Linked DNA regions of Caldalkalibacillus thermarum. Each later gene encodes a partner of the first gene's protein in a complex. Links are inferred from orthologs where the notes say so. Each region holds a gene or a part of one and is shown in the gene's direction. Other genes may lie near its edges. The genes, in order: IEW48_RS02735 and smc.

What was found.
Region 2: the proteins of IEW48_RS02735 (region 1) and smc are in contact, whole or in part, in a crystal structure (PDB 3ZGX), measured with the Bacillus subtilis proteins. The link is inferred for Caldalkalibacillus thermarum from one-to-one orthologs.

The regions. Positions count from the first base shown.
Region 1 is NZ_BMKZ01000004.1:40,440-50,063, forward strand. Bases 6,512-9,400 are described here. They hold IEW48_RS02735 (segregation and condensation protein A), read left to right. Parts: upstream 6,512-7,521; coding sequence 7,522-8,280; downstream 8,281-9,400. Other genes in these bases: IEW48_RS02725 (bifunctional 3,4-dihydroxy-2-butanone-4-phosphate synthase/GTP cyclohydrolase II), read left to right, coding at 6,512-6,961; ribH (6,7-dimethyl-8-ribityllumazine synthase), read left to right, coding at 7,042-7,512; scpB (SMC-Scp complex subunit ScpB), read left to right, coding at 8,270-8,857; IEW48_RS02745 (D-alanyl-D-alanine carboxypeptidase family protein), read left to right, coding at 8,980-9,400. Also shown: IEW48_RS02700 (spore germination protein), read left to right, coding at 113-1,591; lysA (diaminopimelate decarboxylase), read left to right, coding at 1,687-3,009; IEW48_RS02710 (peptidylprolyl isomerase), read left to right, coding at 3,023-3,466; bifunctional diaminohydroxyphosphoribosylaminopyrimidine deaminase/5-amino-6-(5-phosphoribosylamino)uracil reductase RibD, read left to right, coding at 3,950-5,047; ribE (riboflavin synthase), read left to right, coding at 5,062-5,733; more of IEW48_RS02725, read left to right, coding at 5,765-6,511; more of IEW48_RS02745, read left to right, coding at 9,401-9,624. UniProt on the Bacillus subtilis protein: Participates in chromosomal partition during cell division. May act via the formation of a condensin-like complex containing Smc and ScpB that pull DNA away from mid-cell into both cell halves.
Region 2 is NZ_BMKZ01000003.1:63,462-74,358, forward strand. What follows is about bases 5,777-9,938. They hold smc (chromosome segregation protein SMC), read left to right. Parts: upstream 5,777-6,171; coding sequence 6,172-9,738; downstream 9,739-9,938. Other genes in these bases: rnc (ribonuclease III), read left to right, coding at 5,777-6,095; ftsY (signal recognition particle-docking protein FtsY), read left to right, coding at 9,805-9,938. Outside these bases: transcription factor FapR, read left to right, coding at 1-12; phosphate acyltransferase PlsX, read left to right, coding at 9-1,001; IEW48_RS02065 (beta-ketoacyl-ACP synthase III), read left to right, coding at 1,004-1,996; fabD (ACP S-malonyltransferase), read left to right, coding at 2,043-2,981; fabG (3-oxoacyl-[acyl-carrier-protein] reductase), read left to right, coding at 2,978-3,721; acpP (acyl carrier protein), read left to right, coding at 3,795-4,031; fabF (beta-ketoacyl-ACP synthase II), read left to right, coding at 4,130-5,374; more of rnc, read left to right, coding at 5,391-5,776; more of ftsY, read left to right, coding at 9,939-10,809. UniProt on the Bacillus subtilis protein: Required for chromosome condensation and partitioning.

The DNA.
Region 1 (9,624 bases):
GTTATTGTGGGGATTGGAGATATCGGCAAAATGAAAAGAAGAGACCATCTCTGTTATGGCGCCCCGGTGACACATAAAGCGGTGGAAATCATCTTGGAACGGAGTGGCTACTATGAACAAGCAAACAAAGAAGCGGAAAATTGAGAAGTCATTGGAAAAAAATTATGAATATATGGATGAACGCCTGGACTTTAAGCTCAATTACGACGTAGGATGTCGTAAGTATAAGGTCGGTAATCGACAGATCCGTGTCTTTTTTGTCAACGGATTAGCGGATACAGCCAACATGACACAGCTTTTGCGCCAAATCTCCTTTGTCAAAAAGCCTTTGACATCGGAGGGTGCGTTTAAAACCCTCTTTGAAGAAACATTGGCCAATGTGCAAGTCGAAGTGACGGAAAACATGGATGAAGCGATTGATCAATTGTTGTCTGGATTAATGGTTGTAATGGGGGAGGGATGGGAAAAAGCGCTCATTGTTGATGTGCGCCAATATCCAGGCCGTGAACCGGAAGAGCCGGATACGGAACGGGTAATTAGGGGCTCACGGGACGGTTTTACCGAAAATATTATTCACAACACAGCGATGATTCGGCGCCGGGTTCGGGATGCACGCTTAAGAATGGAAATACACCAGGTTGGGGAGCGCTCCAAAACAGATATCTGCATTGCCTATATCAAGGACATTGCCAACCCCCGCTTAGTTGAAGAAATTAGGAAACAATTAGAAAAAATTGATGTTGATGGCATTCCGATGGGTGAGAAAGCGATCGAGGAATTTGTCATCAAACAAGGCTACAATCCTTTTCCAAAAGTGCGCTTCACCGAACGGCCAGATGTAGCTGCAGCCCATCTCTATGAAGGGCATGTCATGATCATGGTGGATACATCCCCAGCCATTATTATTCTGCCCACGACCTATTTTCACCACTTGCAACATGCCGAAGAATTCCGTCAAACCCCTTTCATCGGCCTTTATGTCCGTTGGATTCGCTATATTGGTATTTTATCAGCTCTATTTTTGTTGCCCTTATACACATTATTTGTGTTGGAACCCACGCTTCTGCCTGATCAAATTAAGTTTATTGGCCCAAAGAAAGACAACTATTCTTTACCTATATTTTTACAGTTTATTTTCGCGGAATTGGGGATTGACATGATGCGCATGGCTGCCATCCATACTCCCACTCCTCTCGCCACGGCGATGGGACTTGTGGCTGCTATTCTCATTGGTGAAATTGCCATACAGGTGGGACTGTTTGTGCCGGAAGTGATTTTGTATCTCGCTGTGGCAGCCATCGGCACGTTTGCCACTCCGTCTTATGAGGTGAGTTTGGCCAATAAAATGATCCGGATGGTTTTACTGGTGTTGGTCACCCTGTTTAAGGTGTCCGGGTTGGTGATTGGCGTGACTGTATTCATTGTTTGGCTCAGCACGATGAAATCCTTGCGAACCCCTTACTTGTGGCCGTTTATTCCTTTCAATCTGAAAGCTTTTTCCACCGTGATATTGCGTTTAACCTCCTCCATGACCAAAACCAGGCCAAGTATTGCCCATCCGCGGAACAAATATAAACAACCCCAAGGGTAGCTTGTGGTCATGCCTTTTTGCCATTGTCTACGCCTTTGGTTTGTGATATATTGTTTTTAATATTCACGGAGTTAGGGAGAGGAGAACTTTAAGATATGGCCCTCTATGGTACGAGCAGGATCAACGCAAGTGGTCATCTGGAGATCGGCGGATGTGATGTGGTGGAATTGGCTCAAACGTACGGGACTCCGCTTGTGATCTATGATGAGGAGTATATCCGCCGCAGGTGCCAGGCTTTTGTGCAGGCCTTTAAGGATAAAGGAATGCAAGCGCAAGTGGCATATGCCAGTAAGGCGTTTAGCAGCATCGCCATTTGTCAATTAATAGAAGAAGAGGGACTCTCATTGGATGTTGTCTCTGGAGGAGAACTCTATACAGCTTTAAAAGCTGGTTTTCCCCCAGAGCGCATTCATTTTCATGGCAATAACAAATCCTTACAAGAGTTGAAAATGGGACTGGAGTCTGGAATTGGCTGTTTTGTAGTGGACAACTTTACAGAGTTGGCTCATTTACATGCACTTGCAGAGGCGCGCCAACAGAAAGTAAAGATTTTATTACGTATTACGCCGGGTATTGAGGCCCATACTCATGAATACATTACAACTGGGCAGGAAGATTCCAAATTTGGATTTGATTTAAACAGCGGCCAGGCATTTGAAGCCCTCAAGCAAGCGCTGAGCCAGCCTTACTACCATGTTCTCGGGCTCCATGCCCATATTGGTTCCCAGATATTTGACACTGCAGCCTTTCAGTTGGTGATTCAACGGCTGGCCCAGTTTGTGCAGGAGGCCAGCAAAAAGCTGGGCTGGCAGATCTCCGTACTCAACTTAGGAGGGGGCTTCGGTATCCGTTATACGGCAGAAGATACCCCCCTTTTGCCCCAGGAATATGTCTATGCCTTGTGCGACAGCGTCCACAAGGAATGGCAGACTTTACGCCAACCGCTGCCGGAGATCTGGATCGAGCCGGGGCGCAGTATCGTGGGTGAAGCAGGAACCACTGTATACACGATTGGTGCGTTCAAGGAGGTGCCAGGTGTCCGTCAATATATATCGGTTGATGGGGGCATGAGTGACAATTTGCGTGTGGCCTTGTATCAGGCCAAATATGAAGCCTGTGTGGCCAACCGGATGACAGAGAACAATAGCGAAGTGTATACGGTGGCCGGCAAATTATGCGAGACAGGGGATATTTTGATTTGGGATCTCCCTTTGCCCCGCGTCAAAGAGGGGGACCTGCTGGCTGTTTTTTGTACAGGTGCGTACGGCTATTCCATGGCCAATAATTATAATCGCATCCCTCGTCCTGCCGTCGTGATGGTCCGAGACGGAGAGGCACACCTGATTATCCGGCGTGAAACCTACGGAGACCTGATTAGAAATGACATTCCTTTAATGTCTAAAATCACGCAAAAATAAAGGGGGCTTCAGTATGGCAAGTTATGCCACCATTATCATGGAAAACGGAGCGGAAATTGAACTGGAATTGTTTGAGGAAGATGCTCCGAATACGGTGGCCAATTTTGTCAAGTTGGCCAAGGAAGGCTTTTATGACGGGCTGACCTTTCACCGGGTCATTCCCGGTTTTGTAGCCCAGGGCGGATGCCCCCGGGGGGATGGCACCGGAGGGCCGGGTTACACGATTAAGTGTGAAATTAATCCTAACAAACATGAACGGGGGTCGGTGGCCATGGCCCACGCGGGTCGTGACACAGGAGGGAGCCAGTTTTATATTTGTTACCAGCCGCAGCCTCACTTGGACGGCCGCCATACCGTGTTTGGCAAAGTGGTAAATGGAATGGAGTATGTGGATGAGTTTCAGGGAGATGACCGCATGAAAACGATCAAAGTGATGGAAAACAATGAAGCATCCTAGTTCGAGCAGCGAATATATGGACAGCATATACAAAAAAAGGTATACTGAAAACAAACGACTAAAAACAAAATAGCATATGGATTCCTTCGGGGCAGGGTGGAATTCCCGACCGGCGGTATTAGATGGTGACTGTTTTTAAATCAACATTTCAAAACAGCATCATCTAGAGCCCGTGACCCGCGACAAGCGGTGGATCTGGTGAGAGGCCAGAGCCGACAGTGACAGTCTGGATGGGAGAAGGAAAAATGGCGGCGTAAGTTTTTTAAAACTTGATCCTTACGCCTTACTTTCCTATTGCAAAAAAAGCAATACCATTTTATCAGATTAGGTATACCTTTTTGTGAGAGTTTTCACAACTAAGGTGAGCTGGCAGGCCCCGGGAGATGTTTTCCTGGGGTTTTTTCTTGTCACAAGATGCACGAGAAAAAAGATGCATTTCGCCTTGAATCACGATGTTTTACAAGTGTTAAAGGAGGAGCTTATGTGGCTTCAGAACGGGATTCCTATTATATGAAGCTGGCCCTTCAGTTAGCGGAAGCGACAAGCGGGCAAACCTCTCCCAATCCTGTGGTAGGGGCAGTGATTGTCAAAGATTCTGAGATTGTCGGCTTAGGGGCCCATCTGAAAGCGGGGGAGGCACATGCGGAAGTTCATGCCCTGGCCATGGCCAAAGAAAAGGCGCAAGGAGCCACGATGTATGTGACCCTTGAGCCTTGCAGCCATTATGGGAGGACCCCTCCCTGTGCCGACGCTGTCATTGAGGCAGGGATTAAACGGGTGGTCATTGCGGCTTGTGATCCCAATCCCCTGGTCAGGGGAAGGGGCGTGGAAAAGCTGAAAGCAGCAGGTTTGGAAGTAGAAGTAGGTTTGTTTAAAGAAGAAGCCGAGCGCTTGAATGAGATCTTTAATTACTATATCGTCCACCGGAGACCGTTTGTGACATTAAAAACAGCGACGACCCTCGACGGCAAGATCGCCACGGTCACTGGCGAGAGCCAGTGGATTACAGGCGAAGAAGCCCGGGCAGATGTCCATCTCTTGCGTCACCGGCATGATGCCATTTTGGTGGGGATCAATACGGTCCTGCGTGACAATCCCCGCTTAACCACCCGTATTGCCGGACAGTCTGGACGTCATCCGGTTAGAGTCATCCTGGATTCCAAGTTAAGAATCCCGTTAGATGCCCAGGTCACACACACGGAACAAGCGCCGACGTGGATCTTTACCACGGACCAGGCTCCGGCAGAACGAGTGAAAGCATTGACCGAAAAGGGGGTCAAGGTGGTCAAGATTTCTTCGGAAACTCGGGTGGATGTGGAACAGGTGCTGGCTTATCTGGGAGAACAGGGCATTGCCTCGGTTCTGGTTGAAGGCGGAGGAGAAGTCAATGCCTCGTTTCTCCAAGGCGGTTTTGTAAACAAAGTTGTGGCTTATTTAGCCCCGAAGCTGATCGGCGGCAACGAGGCCCCCGGCGCTTTCCGCGGCCAAGGCGTGCTTTCCCTGGCTCAGAGTTTGCATTTAAAAGATGTCAGCGTTGAAACCCTGGGCCAGGATCTCAAAGTCGTGGGCTATTTGAAATGAAAGGAGTTTGAAAAATGTTTACAGGGATTGTTGAGGAGATTGGGACGGTCAAGGGCGTTCATAAAGGGCACGACCACTTTCAGCTGGTGATCGGTGCCAACAAAATTCTCGAGGACATTCACACAGGGGACAGCATAGCCGTTAACGGGGTGTGTCTGACCGTGACCAACTATACCCGGGACAGCTTCCAAGTGGATGTGATGCCTGAAACATTAAAAGCAACCAGCCTGGGCCATGTGACCAGCGGGAGCAAGGTAAACCTTGAACGGGCCATGCCGGCCAACGGACGTTTTGGGGGCCATATTGTCTCCGGCCATGTGGATGGGACGGGAACGATTACTGCCATTACCTCCCGGGGCAATGCGGTTTATTTTACCGTGCAAACACCGCCGGAGCTGATGAAATACCTGGTTCCCAAAGGTTCTGTTACGGTTGACGGCATCAGCCTGACCGTCGTGGAAGTTGGAAAAAACCAATTTTCAGTGTCCATTATTCCCCATACCTTGTCCGAGACGATCCTGCACACCAAGCAGGTGGGGGATGTTGTCAATCTGGAATGTGATGTGTTAGCTAAATACTTGGAACGTTTGCTTGCTGTGCGGGGTATGTTTGCCGACGGCAGCGGTGTGGCCGGTGGGCAAAAGGGGCTGACCAGGGAGACACTGGAGAAAAACGGGTATTTATAAATGGGCAACCAAACTGACAAGGGGTGAGAGCATGTTTGATCCAATCGAGGAAGCGATTTACGAACTGATGCAAGGGCGGGTCATCATTGTTGTTGACGATGAAGACCGGGAAAATGAGGGTGACTTTGTGGCCTTAGCCGAGAAGTGTACCCCGGAAATCATTAACTTCATGATTACCCATGGGCGGGGGCTTGTTTGTGTGCCCATAACGGAACAACGTGCCAGAGAACTGGATTTGCATCCTATGGTTGATCACAATACCGACCCCCATGGCACTGCTTTTACTGTTTCCGTGGATTACAAAACAACAACAACCGGTATCTCTGCCCATGAACGCTCGGATACGATTCGAGCCTTAATTGATCCCAAAGCGAAAAAGACAGACTTTAAGCGTCCCGGTCACATCTTTCCCCTTATTGCGAAAGAGGGTGGTGTATTGCGCCGGGCTGGCCATACGGAGGCAGCGGTGGATCTGGCCCGGATGTGTGGCGCTTATCCAGCGGGCATTATTTGTGAAATTATGAATGAAGATGGAACCATGGCCCGGGTGCCCCAATTAAGAAAGATTGCAGATAAATTTGACTTGAAAATGATCACCATTAAGGATTTAATTAAATATCGGAACAAAAAAGATACATTGATTAAGCGGGAGGTGGAGGTTGACCTTCCCACCGAGTACGGCCGGTTTAAGGTGATTGCCTACAGTAATGTTGTCGATAACAAAGAACATCTTGCCCTGGTGAAAGGGCCTATCAATCCAGACCGGCCTACCCTGGTTCGTGTGCACTCCGAATGCTTAACTGGAGATGTGTTTGGTTCTCACCGCTGCGACTGCGGCCCCCAACTGCATGCCGCCTTGAAACAGATTGAAGCGGAAGGCAATGGGGTCCTTCTGTACATGCGTCAGGAAGGAAGGGGAATTGGCCTGATTAACAAGCTGAAAGCCTATACCTTGCAAGACAAAGGATTAGATACGGTGGAGGCCAATCAAAAATTAGGTTTTGCGCCCGATTTGAGAGATTATGGGATCGGTGCCCAGATATTAAAAGACATAGGTGTGCGCAAAATGCGTTTGCTGACTAACAATCCCCGTAAAATTGCCGGATTGGAAGGATATGATCTGGAAGTTGTCGAAAGAGTACCGATACAGACAGAAATTCATCAAGAAAACCGGAGATATCTGGAAACGAAAAAATCGAAGCTGGGCCATTTGTTGCACATGGATTAACACCCGCTCTCAACCCAATTGCGTTTAAAACTGAGCTGAAACATAAGCTATATATTTCATGATAAAAGGAGAGACCACAGATGGGACAAACTTATGAAGGACATTTGGTGGGATCCGACTTGAAAGTGGGCATTGTTGTGGGACGGTTCAATGAGTTTATTACGCACAAATTGCTGGGAGGTGCACAGGACGCACTCATCCGTCATGGTGTGAACAAGGATGCGATCGATGTGGCTTGGGTCCCGGGCTCCTTTGAAATCCCCCTGGCCGCTAAGCGCATGGCGGAAACTGGGAGATATGACGCCATCATTGCCTTGGGATGTGTGATTCGCGGCGCAACCCCCCATTTTGACTATGTGTGCAGCGAAGTATCCAAAGGGATATCCCGGCTCAATCTGGATCTGGACTTACCAGTGATCTTTGGCGTGATTACCACAGACACCATTGAACAGGCCGTGGAGCGCGCTGGTACAAAAGCGGGGAACAAAGGCTGGGAAGCTGCCTTGGCCGCTATTGAAATGGCCAATCTGCTTAAACAATTTAAACGTTAAGTGATGCCCATGTTACAAGTGAAGTTAGAATCGTTTGAAGGGCCCCTTGATTTGCTTCTGCATTTGATTGATAAGGCAGAAGTGGACATCTATGAAATCTCTGTTTCGGAAATTGCCGATCAATATGTGGCTTACATCCGGCAGATGCAAGAGCTGGAACTGGAAATTGCCAGCGAATTTTTGGTCATGGCTTGCACCCTGTTGGCCATTAAGAGTAAAATGCTGCTGCCTAAAAAAGAGGAATATACCTTTCAGCCCATGCTGGACATGGAGCTGGAAGAGGAGTATGATCCAAGGTTAGAGCTGATCGAGCGTCTGGTGCAATACAGAAAATATAAACAGTTAGCGTCCTTATTGAGGGAAGAAGAAGCTAAACGGAGTCAAATATACACCCGTCCAGCCGAGGATTTGTCTTCCTTTATTGACCGGGATGATATTAACCCGGTGGCCAATGTCAGCCTGTTTGACCTGGTTGATGCCCTTCAAGAGGTGTTGAAAAAAAAGGAAGAGGAACCGTTAAGTAAAGTGGAAAGGGATGAAATCTCGGTCAGCGAACGAATGAAAGAGATTAAGGCTTGTTTGGAGCGGAAAAAAGAGATCACCTTCGACCAGCTGTTTGAAGGCAAGCGGACCAAAACGCAGATCGTGGTTACCTTCCTCGCCTTGCTGGAATTAATTAAAAAAAACGAGGTGTATTGCCAGCAAGACCGCTTGTTTGGGAAAATTAAGATTTCATTAGCCATGGAGGTATACGCGCATGGATCGTGAACACCTGCTTGCTGTGATCGAAGGGCTCTTGTTTGTCGCAGGCAACGAAGGGCTGGAGGCCAAACAAATCGCTGACGTCCTGGAAATCAAAACAGCAGCTGTTCCCCAGTTGATCGAAGAAATGAAGAAAAAATTTAAAGAACAAAACAGAGGCATTCAAGTGGTTGAAATTGCCGGCTCCTATCAATTGACGACACGGCCGGAACATGCTCCTTATTTTGAAAAACTGGCCCATTCTCCTTCTCACGCCACACTGTCTCAAGCCGCTTTGGAGACGCTGGCCATTATCGCCTATAAGCAGCCGGTCACCCGGGCGGAAATAGAGGAAGTACGCGGGGTTAAGAGTGAAAAAGCGATCAACACCCTGCTGAACAAATCGCTCATTAAGGAAGTCGGGCGTAAAGAAGGGCCTGGCAGGGCCATCCTGTATGGCACAACAAAGGAGTTTCTGGACTATTTCGGTTTAAACAGTCTGGACGACTTACCCGATCTGCCTGAGGAAATCGATATGGATCAAGTGAAAAAAGAAGCCAACTTCTTGTTTTCCACTCCGGAGCCGGAAACGCAAGAAGGATAGTCCCCTGTCTTTCACACTGCAGGCCAGTGGAAGACAGGGCTTTTTTGTTCTATTCAGCCCGGAAAAGCATATACTTGTACCAGCGTGTCAGAAGATCGTGGATCAAGTGGGGAGGGTTACTGGTGAAAAGCAAACAGGTCATGATCACCGCGCTGGTACTCACACTTTTGCTCTCCCTGGTCCCCCAAAAGGCTGGTGCGGAGCTGAATGTGTCTGCTCAGGCCGCCATTCTCATAGATGCGGAATCAAAGCGGGTGTTGTTTGAGAAAAATGCCTATGAGCCGTTGCGCATTGCCAGTATTACCAAAATCATGACAGCCATTGTCGCTCTGGAGCATGGCGATTTGAAAGACGTGGTGACCGCGTCCAAAAATGCCTGTAGCGTTGAAGGGTCATCCATTTACCTCAGGCCAGGAGAAAAAATGACCTTGGAAGATCTGCTTTACGGGTTAATACTTCGTTCGGGAAATGATGCAGCGGTTGCCATTGCCGAACATATAGGGGGATCGGTGGAAGGTTTTGTTTTTTTAATGAATCAAAAAGCGGAAGAGTTAGGAATGGAACAAACAGTGTTTAATAATCCCCACGGCTTGGACACCCATGAGGAGCACTATTCAACGGCTTACGATATGGCCCTGCTTACCGCTTATGCCCTGCAGAATGAGACTTTTGCCACAATTGCCTCTACACGGAAGAAAACCGCGCCATTAGAAGGAGAGAAATGGGACCGGGTTTGGTATAACAAAAACCGTTTGCTCTCCATGTAT
Region 2 (10,897 bases), on another replicon or contig:
CTGGGGACATGAAGATTGCCATTGACATCATGGGGGGCGACCATGCACCGGATGAAATCATAAAAGGAGCGCTGCAAGCGCTGGATGAATTTAACGACATCGAACTGGTCCTGGTCGGTAAAGAACAAGAAATCACCCCGCGCCTGGGAGGGCGCAAGGACAGGATCCATCTGCTGCACACTGACGAGGTGATTGCCACTGATGAGGAACCGGTACGGGCGGTGCGGCGCAAGAAAAATTCCTCCCTGGTCACCTGTACCAGATTGGTTAAAGAACAAGCGGCAGCAGCCTGTATTTCGGCGGGAAACACCGGGGCTTATATGACTGCAGGGCTTTTAGTCACAGGGCGTATAAAAGGCATTGAGCGTCCTGCGTTGGCCACCATCATGCCCACTTCGGCAGGGAGGCCGGTTTTGGTGCTTGACGTGGGAGCTAACGTGGAAGCCAAGCCTGCTCACCTTGTGCAATATGCTCTGATGGGTCATATTTACGCCCGCCACATTTTGCACATCAAAGAACCCCGGATTGGGTTGTTAAATGTGGGGACCGAGGAGACAAAAGGAAACGAACTCGTTAAAGCGGCCTATCAGCAGCTGAAGGAACAACCCCTCAACTTTATCGGCAATATTGAAGCACGGGACATTCCTTCCGGCGCTGCTGACGTTGTGGTATGTGACGGGTTCACCGGCAATGTGGTGTTGAAGCTGGCTGAAGGTGTGGCCAACGCCATTTTTACGATGTTAAAGGATGTCATGACCTCAACGCTGTCACGGAAAATCGGTGCTTTCCTGCTTAAGCCGGGACTCATCGCCTTTAAAAAGCAAATGGATTATACCGATTACGGTGGAGCGCCGCTGTTGGGGTTGGACGGCATCTGTATCAAAGCCCACGGCTCTTCCGATGCCAACGCGATCAAGAACGCGATTCGGCAAGCCAGGGAGTGCGTTAAACAGGATGTGGCTGGATTGATTAGCAATGAATTAGGGAAAGTGAGTGATTAAAGTTGAGAGGATATGGAGTTGGCATTTTAGGAGTTGGCTCTTTTCTGCCGGAGAAGGTTTTAACAAACCAGGATTTAGAGAAAATGGTAGATACAAGTGATGAATGGATTCGTACCCGCACTGGCATCCGGGAACGCCGGATAGCCGATGAGAATATGGCGTCGTCCGATTTGGCCTACGAAGCAAGTGTCAAGGCATTGCAACATGCCGGCATTTCGGCAGACGAGCTGGATATGATTATTGTGGCCACTGTGACCCCAGACATGTTCTTTCCGTCGACAGCCTGTATTTTGCAACACAAACTGGGCGCCCGCAAGGTGGCGGCTGTAGATCTTTCGGCTGCATGCAGTGGATTTCTATACGCTGTCTCTACCGCAACCCAGTTTGTCCAAACAGGCATGTACCGCTATATTCTCGTTGTGGGAGTTGATTGTTTATCCAAAATTACGAACTGGAAGGACCGCAACACCTGTGTCCTGTTTGGGGACGGTGCTGGCGCGGTCGTCATTGGTCCCACTGAAGAGGGGCTTGGCTTCCTCTCCTTTGAACTGGGTGCAGATGGGAGTGGTGCTGATTTTCTCAATTTGCCTGCTGGCGGTTCCCGCCTCCCTGCTTCTACCCGGACGCTGGAAGAAGAAAAACACTTTATTCACATGAATGGGCAAGAGGTATTTAAGTTTGCCGTTCGTATTATGGAGCAGGTATCTGTGTCTGTGATTGAGAAAGCAGGACTCTCAACAGACGATGTCCAGTTTCTCGTTCCCCACCAGGCCAACTTGCGGATTATTGATGCGGCCCGCAAGAGGCTTGGTTTGGGAGAAAAGCAGGTGGTTGTGAATCTTGACCGTTATGGTAACATGTCTTCAGCCTCCATTCCTGTTGCCTTAGATGAGGCTGTGCACGACGGACGGATTAAGAAAGGAGATATTGTGGTCTTTGTTGGATTTGGCGGCGGATTAACCTGGGGTGCCAGCACCATGCGCTGGAATATCTAGCTGCTATCAAGAGAGTGGGAATATAGAGAGGAAAGGGGATACGATTGTGGGTAAAATCGCCTTTGTTTTCCCAGGACAGGGGTCTCAGCACGTGGGGATGGGCAAATCGCTGGCTGAAAAATATCAAGCGGCCCGGGATATCTTTGCCCTTGCTGATGAGAGTTTGGGTTATTCCCTTTCAAAGTTATGCTTTGAAGGGCCTGAAGATGAATTGCGCCTCACTTACCATACCCAGCCCGCCATATTAACGACCTGCATGGCCCTGTATGAGGTATTTAAGGCAGATGCTCCCCGTCCAGATTATGTGGCTGGGCACAGTTTAGGCGAATATTCTGCTCTTGTGGCTGGCGAAGCCCTCTCTTTTGCGGATGCAGTAACAATTGTGCGCAAGCGGGGACAATTTATGGATGAAGCAGTACCAGCCGGGCAAGGAGCTATGGCTGCCGTGATAGGCGCCAAGCGGGACGAGTTGCAAAGCGTGTGCGAGGAAATCAGCCTGGAGGGAGATGCTGTTCAGCTGGCCAACTTGAACAGCCCTGGCCAAGTGGTGATCTCCGGGACAAAAGAAGGTGTAGAAAAGGCTTCACAAGTGATTAAGGCGCAGAAAAAAGCCAGACGGGTCATTCCGCTGGACGTCAGTGGCCCCTTTCATTCCGATTTAATGAAGCCAGCTGCCAGCCGCCTGGCTCATGTGCTGGAAAATGTTAAAATTAACAATGCCAGGATCCCAGTCGTCACTAACGTGGAAGCACGCCCTGTGATGCTGGCCGAAGAAATTCGACAAGCCTTGATCGAGCAGGTATTTTCCCCTGTATTATGGGAAGACTCGGTAAGATGGATGATTGATGCGGGCGTGGATACATTTGTCGAAATTGGACCGGGACAAGTTTTGTCCGGTTTAATTAAAAAGATCAGCCGTGATGTTGCGGTCTATTCTGTGTATGATGAAGATTCCTTACGTCAAACATTGGAGGAGATAACGTGAGTTTATCAGGTAAAGTTGCGCTCGTGACAGGTGGTGCCCGTGGAATCGGCCGGGCCATTGTCCTGGCCTTGGCCAGGGAAGGTGCTGCTGTGGCCATCAATTATGCAGGCAGCGAACAGGCGGCCAACGAACTTGTCCGGGAAGTGGAACAGATGGGCAGCAAGGCTCTTGCTGTGCAAGCCAATGTCGCCGAACAAGCAGCTGTTAATGACATGGTTAAACAAGTGATCGAAACGTTTGGCCGCCTGGACATTTTGGTTAACAACGCCGGTATTACCAAAGACAATTTGCTCATGAGGATGAAGGAAGAAGAATGGGATGATGTCATTAACGTGAATTTAAAAGGGGTGTTTAACTGCACAAAGGCGGTGGCGCGGCAGATGATGAAGCAAAAATCAGGCCGGATTATCAATATTACATCTGTAGTCGGTGTGACAGGCAATGCCGGTCAGGCTAATTATGTGGCTGCAAAAGCCGGGGTGATCGGGCTGACAAAAACAACAGCCCGGGAGTTTGCAGCAAGGGGAATTACGGTCAATGCCGTTGCTCCTGGATTTATTCAAACCGATATGACTGCCGTGCTTGGCGAAGACATCAAGGAGCAATTGCTGAGCCAAATTCCGCTAGGGCGGTTTGGAAAGCCTGATGACGTTGCGCGGGTGGTTAAGTTCTTGGCTTCTGATGATGCAGCTTATATCACCGGTCAAACATTCCATGTCGACGGCGGTATGGTGATGTAAATTTCGACACGCTCAGTCAGCTTTGGTATGATATAATCACCAGGGAAAAACCCTTGAGAGGAGGTGAGAGAAGATGTCAGACACATTTGAACGCGTTAAAAAAATTATCGTTGACCGTTTGGAAGTCGATGAATCGCAGGTGACCCCTGAAGCTTCCTTCAAGGAGGATTTAGGCGCAGATTCTCTGGATGTGGTGGAGTTGGTAATGGAACTGGAAGACGAGTTTGACATGGAAATCTCCGATGAAGATGCGGAGAAAATCACCACGGTAGGGGAAGCTGTTGCCTACATAGAGTCTCAATTGCAGTAATTTAACCCCTTTACACCGGATAAGTCCCGTTTTTTAACGGGACTTCCATTTCATTACAGCCGGAACAGTTGACACTGTTGTTATAGAGGTGAACAAAGATGAATCGACGCGTTGTGATTACCGGGTGCGGTGTCATCACCTCGCTTGGTCAAGATATTGACACGTTTTGGGATAATATCGTTAAGGGGAAGTCTGGTGTTTCTAAAATCGAGTCATTTGACACCAGCGAACATGCCACCAAAATTGCGGCAGAAGTGAAAGATTTTAATCCTGAAGATTACATGGACCGCCGGGATATCAGGCGGACGGATCGTTTTGTCCAATTTGGTGTGGCCGCTGCCAAGCAGGCCCTGAAACATGCCAACCTAGAGATCACGGAGGAGAACGCCCACGATGTTGGCGTCTACGTGGGTTCCGGCATTGGCGGATTAAAAACTTGGGAAGAGCAGCACAAAATTATGCTGAACAAAGGACCTCGACGGGTCAGCCCGTTTTTTATTCCCATGATGATCGCCAATATGGCCTCTGGCGTCATCTCCATTGAAACGGGGGCAAAAGGACCGAACAGTGCATCCATGAGTGCCTGTGCAACGGGGACTCATGCCATCGGTGATGCTTTCAACATCATTCGCCGCGGTCAAGCGGAAGTTATGATCGCTGGAGGAACGGAAGCCACAATCACCCCACTTGCTTTTGCTGGTTTTAATGCCAACAAAGCTTTATCTACCCGCAATGACGAACCAGAAAAAGCAAGCCGGCCATTTGATGCGGATCGGGACGGGTTTGTCATGGGAGAAGGCGCCGGTGTAATCATTTTGGAATCACTGGATCACGCCCTAAAACGGGGAGCCCCTATTATTGCTGAAATAGTGGGTTATGGCCTGACAGGAGATGCTTATCATATTACCAGCCCGGCTCCCGAAGGGGAAGGCGCTGCGCGGGCCATGGCTATGGCCTTGAAAGATGCCCAATTGCAACCGGACCAAGTAGACTACATCAATGCCCACGGTACGTCTACACCCTATAATGATAAATTTGAAACTATGGCCATCAAAAAAGTGTTTGGTGAACATGCCTACAAGCTGGCAGTCAGCTCAAGCAAATCCATGACTGGCCACTTACTGGGGGCTGCCGGTGGTGTGGAAGCCATTGTCACAGCTTTGGCCATTCGCGATCAAATTTTGCCGCCAACGATTAACTATGAAACACCTGATCCCGATTGTGATTTAGATTATGTCCCTAACAAAGCGCGCAAGGCCAAAGTCAATGTGGCCCTGTCCAATTCTTTAGGGTTTGGCGGACACAACGCCACCATTATTCTAAAGAAGTATGAACAGGCATAAACTGTGAGGGAACGGTATGACGGAAAAAGAACAGTTTAAAGCGTTCCAGAACCGCATCGGTGTCTCTTTTAAGGATGAAACATTGCTTATCCAAGCCTTTACTCACTCCTCTTACGTTAATGAACATAAAGACAAAGCCCTCAAAGATAATGAACGGCTTGAGTTTTTGGGAGATGCAGTATTGGAATTGACCGTCTCCCAGTATTTATACAAGCACTTTCAAACGATGAGCGAAGGGGAAATGACCAAACTGCGGGCGGCCATTGTTTGTGAGCCTTCGTTGGTCAAGTTTGCCCATGAACTGGAATTTGGCAAACTGATCCGCCTGGGAAAAGGAGAAGAAATAGCGGGTGGCCGAGAGCGTCCCGCTCTGTTGGCCGATGTTTTTGAAGCGTTTATCGGGGCCTTATACCTTGATCAAGGACTCGAGGCTGTAGACCGCTTTCTGGCCACCTATGTTTATCCCAAAATAGAGGCCGGTGCTTTCTCAAAAGTTGTGGATTACAAAAGCCAGCTTCAAGAATATGTTCAACACGACAACTTGGGTGAACTCACCTACCAGATAGTAAGCGAAAAGGGGCCTGCCCACAATCGTGAATTTGTCGCCAAAGTTTATTTGAGTGGCAAGGATTTAGGAAAGGGAACGGGCCGTTCCAAGAAAGAAGCGGAGCAGCGTGCTGCAGCACAAGCTCTAAAAAAATTAGGTGTTTGTTTGCAATGAAAGAAGCGTTAAAATGTTTTTAGCGCTTCTTTTTCCGCTTTTATGCGCTGTTAGGATAGTTTAAGGGGGTAACCTCATGTACCTCAAACGTTTGGAATTGTACGGCTTTAAATCTTTCGCTGACCGTACCGAATTAGAGTTTGTTCCTGGCATCACCGCTGTGGTCGGTCCCAACGGAAGTGGAAAGAGCAACGTAGCTGATGCCGTGCGCTGGGTTTTGGGTGAACAGTCGGCCAAAACGCTGCGTGGTTCCAAAATGGAAGACATTATTTTTGCTGGAAGTGACACTCGCAAGCCAATCAACTACGCCGAGGTTTCTCTAACTCTGGACAATACGGATCAAAGCCTGGATGTGGACTACACCGAGGTGACGGTGACCCGCCGGGTATATCGTTCCGGGGAAAGTGAGTATTTTATCAATAAACAGCCCTGCCGCTTGAAAGATATTGTTGAGCTGTTTATGGATACCGGAGTCGGTAAGGAGGCTTATTCTATCATTGGCCAGGGCCGGATTGAAGAAATACTGAGCACCAAGGCTGAGGACCGCCGTGGAATTTTTGAAGAAGCGGCAGGTGTTGTAAAATATAAAAATCGCAAGAAAGAGGCAGAGCGTAAACTTGAAGAAACAGAGGCTAATTTAACCCGCATCCAGGACATTATCGCTGAAGTGGAAGATCAATTGGGTCCGCTTGAAGACCAGGCAGCCAAAGCCAAAAGGTATAAAACCCTGAAGGCCGAACTGACTCAAAAGGAGATCGCCTGTTATGTGCATTTAATTGAAACTTTGTATCAGGAGTGGGAAGAGGCAAACAAACAGCTTGAGATATTAAAAACTGAAGCAGAAGCCCATATGTCTAATGTGAATCGGCAGGAAGCTGTTTTTGAGCAATTAAAATGGGAACTCAACCAAACAGAACTTAAACTGGACAAGCTGCAACAGCAGCTTCTCTCCGTGACTGAGGATGTGGAAAAACTTGAGGCCCAAAGGGAAGTGCTGAGGGAGAGAAAGAAAAATTTCTCATCCAATAAACAGGATATCTTAGCTAAAATTAAACAGCTTCAAGAGCGGCGGCAGCAGACGGCCGATGAGTGGGCTCAAGAAAGAGAAAAGCTGGAGAGACTGGACCAGGAAATAAAAAAATTAAAAGCGGAGATCAGGCAAAAGGAAGAACAGGCTCACCATCTGGCAGAACATGTCGATGAGCGTCTGGAACAACTGAAGGGAGACTATATTCAATATCTAAATGAGCATGCCTCGTTAAAAAACGAGTACCGTCACATCGAACGCAGTATCGAGCAATATGAACAGCGCTTGAAACGGCTGAAGGAGGAAAACAAGCGCTACCTTCACGAAAGGGAAGCTTTAAACAAAGAGCTGCAGGACATAGGGCAACAGCGTCAGGCTACACAGTCTAAACTTGAACAACTGCGCAAGAAGTATCAGGTACTTAAAGAGAAAAAAACAACATTGGAGGATGAGTTAAAACACAAGGAAGCAGCATACCACCAGCAACTCTCCCGTCTGGAACAACTGCAAGCTCGCAAGCAATTTTTAACTGAGCTCAAAGAAGATTTTAGCGGATATATGCAAGGGGTTAAAGAGATATTGAAAGCGAGGGACAGCCTCCTTTCTGGTATTGATGGAGCAGTGGCGGAACTGATCACCGTTCCTAAAGCATACGAATTGGCCATTGAAACCGCCTTGGGTGCCGCTCTTCAACATATTGTTGTCCGTGATGAAGCTGCGGCCAGGGAAGCTATTGCTTACTTGAAAAAACACCAATTGGGCCGTGCCACTTTTTTGCCCCGCAGTGTGATTCAAGCCCGCTTGATGCCTGTTCATCACCGCCAAATTATCGATCAAGGCCAAGGCATCATTGGCATGGCCAACGAACTGATTGAAGTTGCTGAAAAGTACCGCTCCATCATCGATTATCTGCTGGGGCAGGTGGTGGTGACACAGACATTAAAAGAAGCAAACACGCTGGCCAAACAGCTTCAATACCGCTACCGCATCGTAACCCTGGAAGGCGATATCGTCAATCCCGGCGGTTCCATGACCGGTGGGAGTGTCAAAAAGAATAAAAGCAACCTATTGGGAAGGGAAAGGGAAATAGAAAGCCTGGCAGAGGCCATTGCCCAGCTTAACCACGCTTTGCAAGACGAAAAACGTAACATCGAACAGATGGAGAGAGACCTTAAACAACTTGATGAGGGGCTTACGGCAGTCCAGGAAGAAGCTGAACGGCTCAAAGAGAAAGACCAGCGTTTCAAGGACGATTTAGCACAACTGGAATTTCAACAAAAACGTCTCAATGAAAAACTGGAGTTGTATGACCAGGAAAGTGCAGATTATCTGTGCCAGTTGGGAGAAGCTAAAGCCCAAAAGCAACAGATTGCCGCTAAGCTGAGTGATCACGAACAGCAATCAGCAGCCATTGAGGCCGAAATTAAAAAGCTTGAACAGCTCAAAAAAGAGAACGAACAATCTAAAGCTGAAACAGCCGAATATCTCACCCGTTTAAAAGTTGACTTGGCAGCCAAACAACAGGAATATGACGGAATTATGCGCCATATGGAGCGGCTGGCAGCCACTAAACAGGAAGTGGAAGAAGAATTAGCCTTAGCCCATGACAATCTGTTGCAGCTGGAAGGCAATTTGGGTGCCCAACACACCAGAGAGGATGAACTAGAAGAGCTGGTTAAACAGAAAAAAGAGGAGAAAGAACACTTAAACCAGCAAATTGAGATTGTCCGCAAGGAACGTAAAGAAAAACAGCAGACTCTGGAGGAACTTGAAATTCAAATCAGGGAATTGCGCAAGGTTTTGAAACAGACGGAAACAAATATTCACCGGCACGAGGTGAAGGTTAACCGGCTGGATGTTGAATTGGAAAACTACTTTACGATCCTGCGGGAAGAATATGAATTAAGTTATGAATTGGCCAAAGCCCAGTATCCTTTGCCTGGTGACTTTGAACAGGTCAAACAGGAAGTGGATCAGCTTAAAAGGGAGATTCAGAACCTGGGCACGGTCAACCTTGGGGCCATCGAAGAATATGAACGGCTTTCTGAACGCCATTCTTTCCTGAAAGAGCAAGAAAAGGACTTACTTGAAGCCAAGGAAACGCTGTATGACGTGATCAAGGAAATGGACGAAGAAATGAGTAGGCGGTTTGAGGACACGTTTAGCCAAGTGCGGGGACATTTCCAGCAAGTGTTTCAACAGTTGTTCGGCGGGGGACGGGCTGACCTGATTCTGACCGAACCGGACAACCTTTTGACGACAGGTGTGGACATTATGGTCCAGCCACCAGGTAAAAAGCTCCAGCACCTTAGTTTATTGTCTGGCGGGGAGCGGGCTTTAACAGCGATTGCCTTGTTGTTTGCCATACTGCGGGTTAAACCGGTTCCTTTCTGTGTGCTGGACGAAGTGGAAGCTGCGTTGGATGAAGCGAATGTGTACCGCTTTGCCCAGTATTTAAGGGAATTTTCCAGAGAAACCCAATTTATTGTCATTACCCACCGCAAGGGGACGATGGAGGGTTCAGATGTGTTATACGGCATTACCATGCAGGAGTCCGGGGTGTCGAAGCTCGTTTCCGTTAAACTGGAGGATAAGCAACAGTTGGTGACCGTTTAAATCTTAAAGCTATCGGAACCGTGAGCTATTTTTCAGATTATATGTTTGTCGAACAGGAGGATGACGATGAGCTTTTTCAAAAAGTTGAAAGAAAAAATTTCACACCAGACAGAAAGCGTAACAGCCAAATTCAAAGAGGGATTATCCAAAACAAGGGATTCCTTTGCCGAAAAAATTAACGACCTGTTAAGCCGCTACCGCAAAGTGGATGAGGAGTTTTTTGAGGAGCTGGAAGAAATCTTAATCCAGGCGGATGTAGGCGTACAAACGGTGATGGAGCTGGTCGATGAGCTTAAACTAGAAGCAAAAAGGCAAAAACTAGAGGACAGCGAATCTGTAAAGCCCCTTATTACACAAAAATTTGTAGAGCTGCTCCACTCATCTGCTGGGAATCAGCAGTTGAACATGGCCAGCGATGGCCTTACCGTTATTTTGTTTGTCGGGGTAAATGGTGTCGGCAAGACCACCACCATCGGCAAGATGGCGCACATGTTCAAAAATCAGGGCAAAAAGGTGATGCTGGCCGCTGGAGATACATTCCGGGCCGGGGCCATCGAGCAGCTGGAAATCTGGGGCGAGCGAGCCGGAGTGGATGTGATTAAACACCAGGCTGGCAGTGACCCTGCCGCCGTCATCTACGATGCCATTCAGGCAGCTCGAAAAAGGGACATTGACGTGCTTTTATGTGACACCGCCGGGCGTTTGCAAAACAAAGTTAACCTCATGCAGGAGCTTAATAAAATTTACCGGGTGATTCAGCGCGAAATCCCTGGTGCTCCCCATGAAACATTGCTTGTTTTAGATGCGACGACTGGTCAAAACGCATTTTCACAAGCGAAAACATTTAACGAAGCGACTGGTATTACCGGAATTGTACTGACTAAACTGGATGGAACGGCAAAAGGCGGCATTGTCATTGCCATCAGCAATGAATTGGGTATTCCGGTGAAATTTGTAGGTCTGGGTGAAAAACTGGATGACCTGCAACCCTTTGATGCGGAACAATATGTTTACGCCTTATTCTCAGAGCTCTTTGAGGACAGGGAAAACCTGCAGCAGAGTGAACAATAATGAAAACAGAGTGACAAGAAAAAGACCTTGACAATAGATGGATTCTTAAGTATGATTAAGTACTGTTAAGGTAGTGACCTTGTCACCC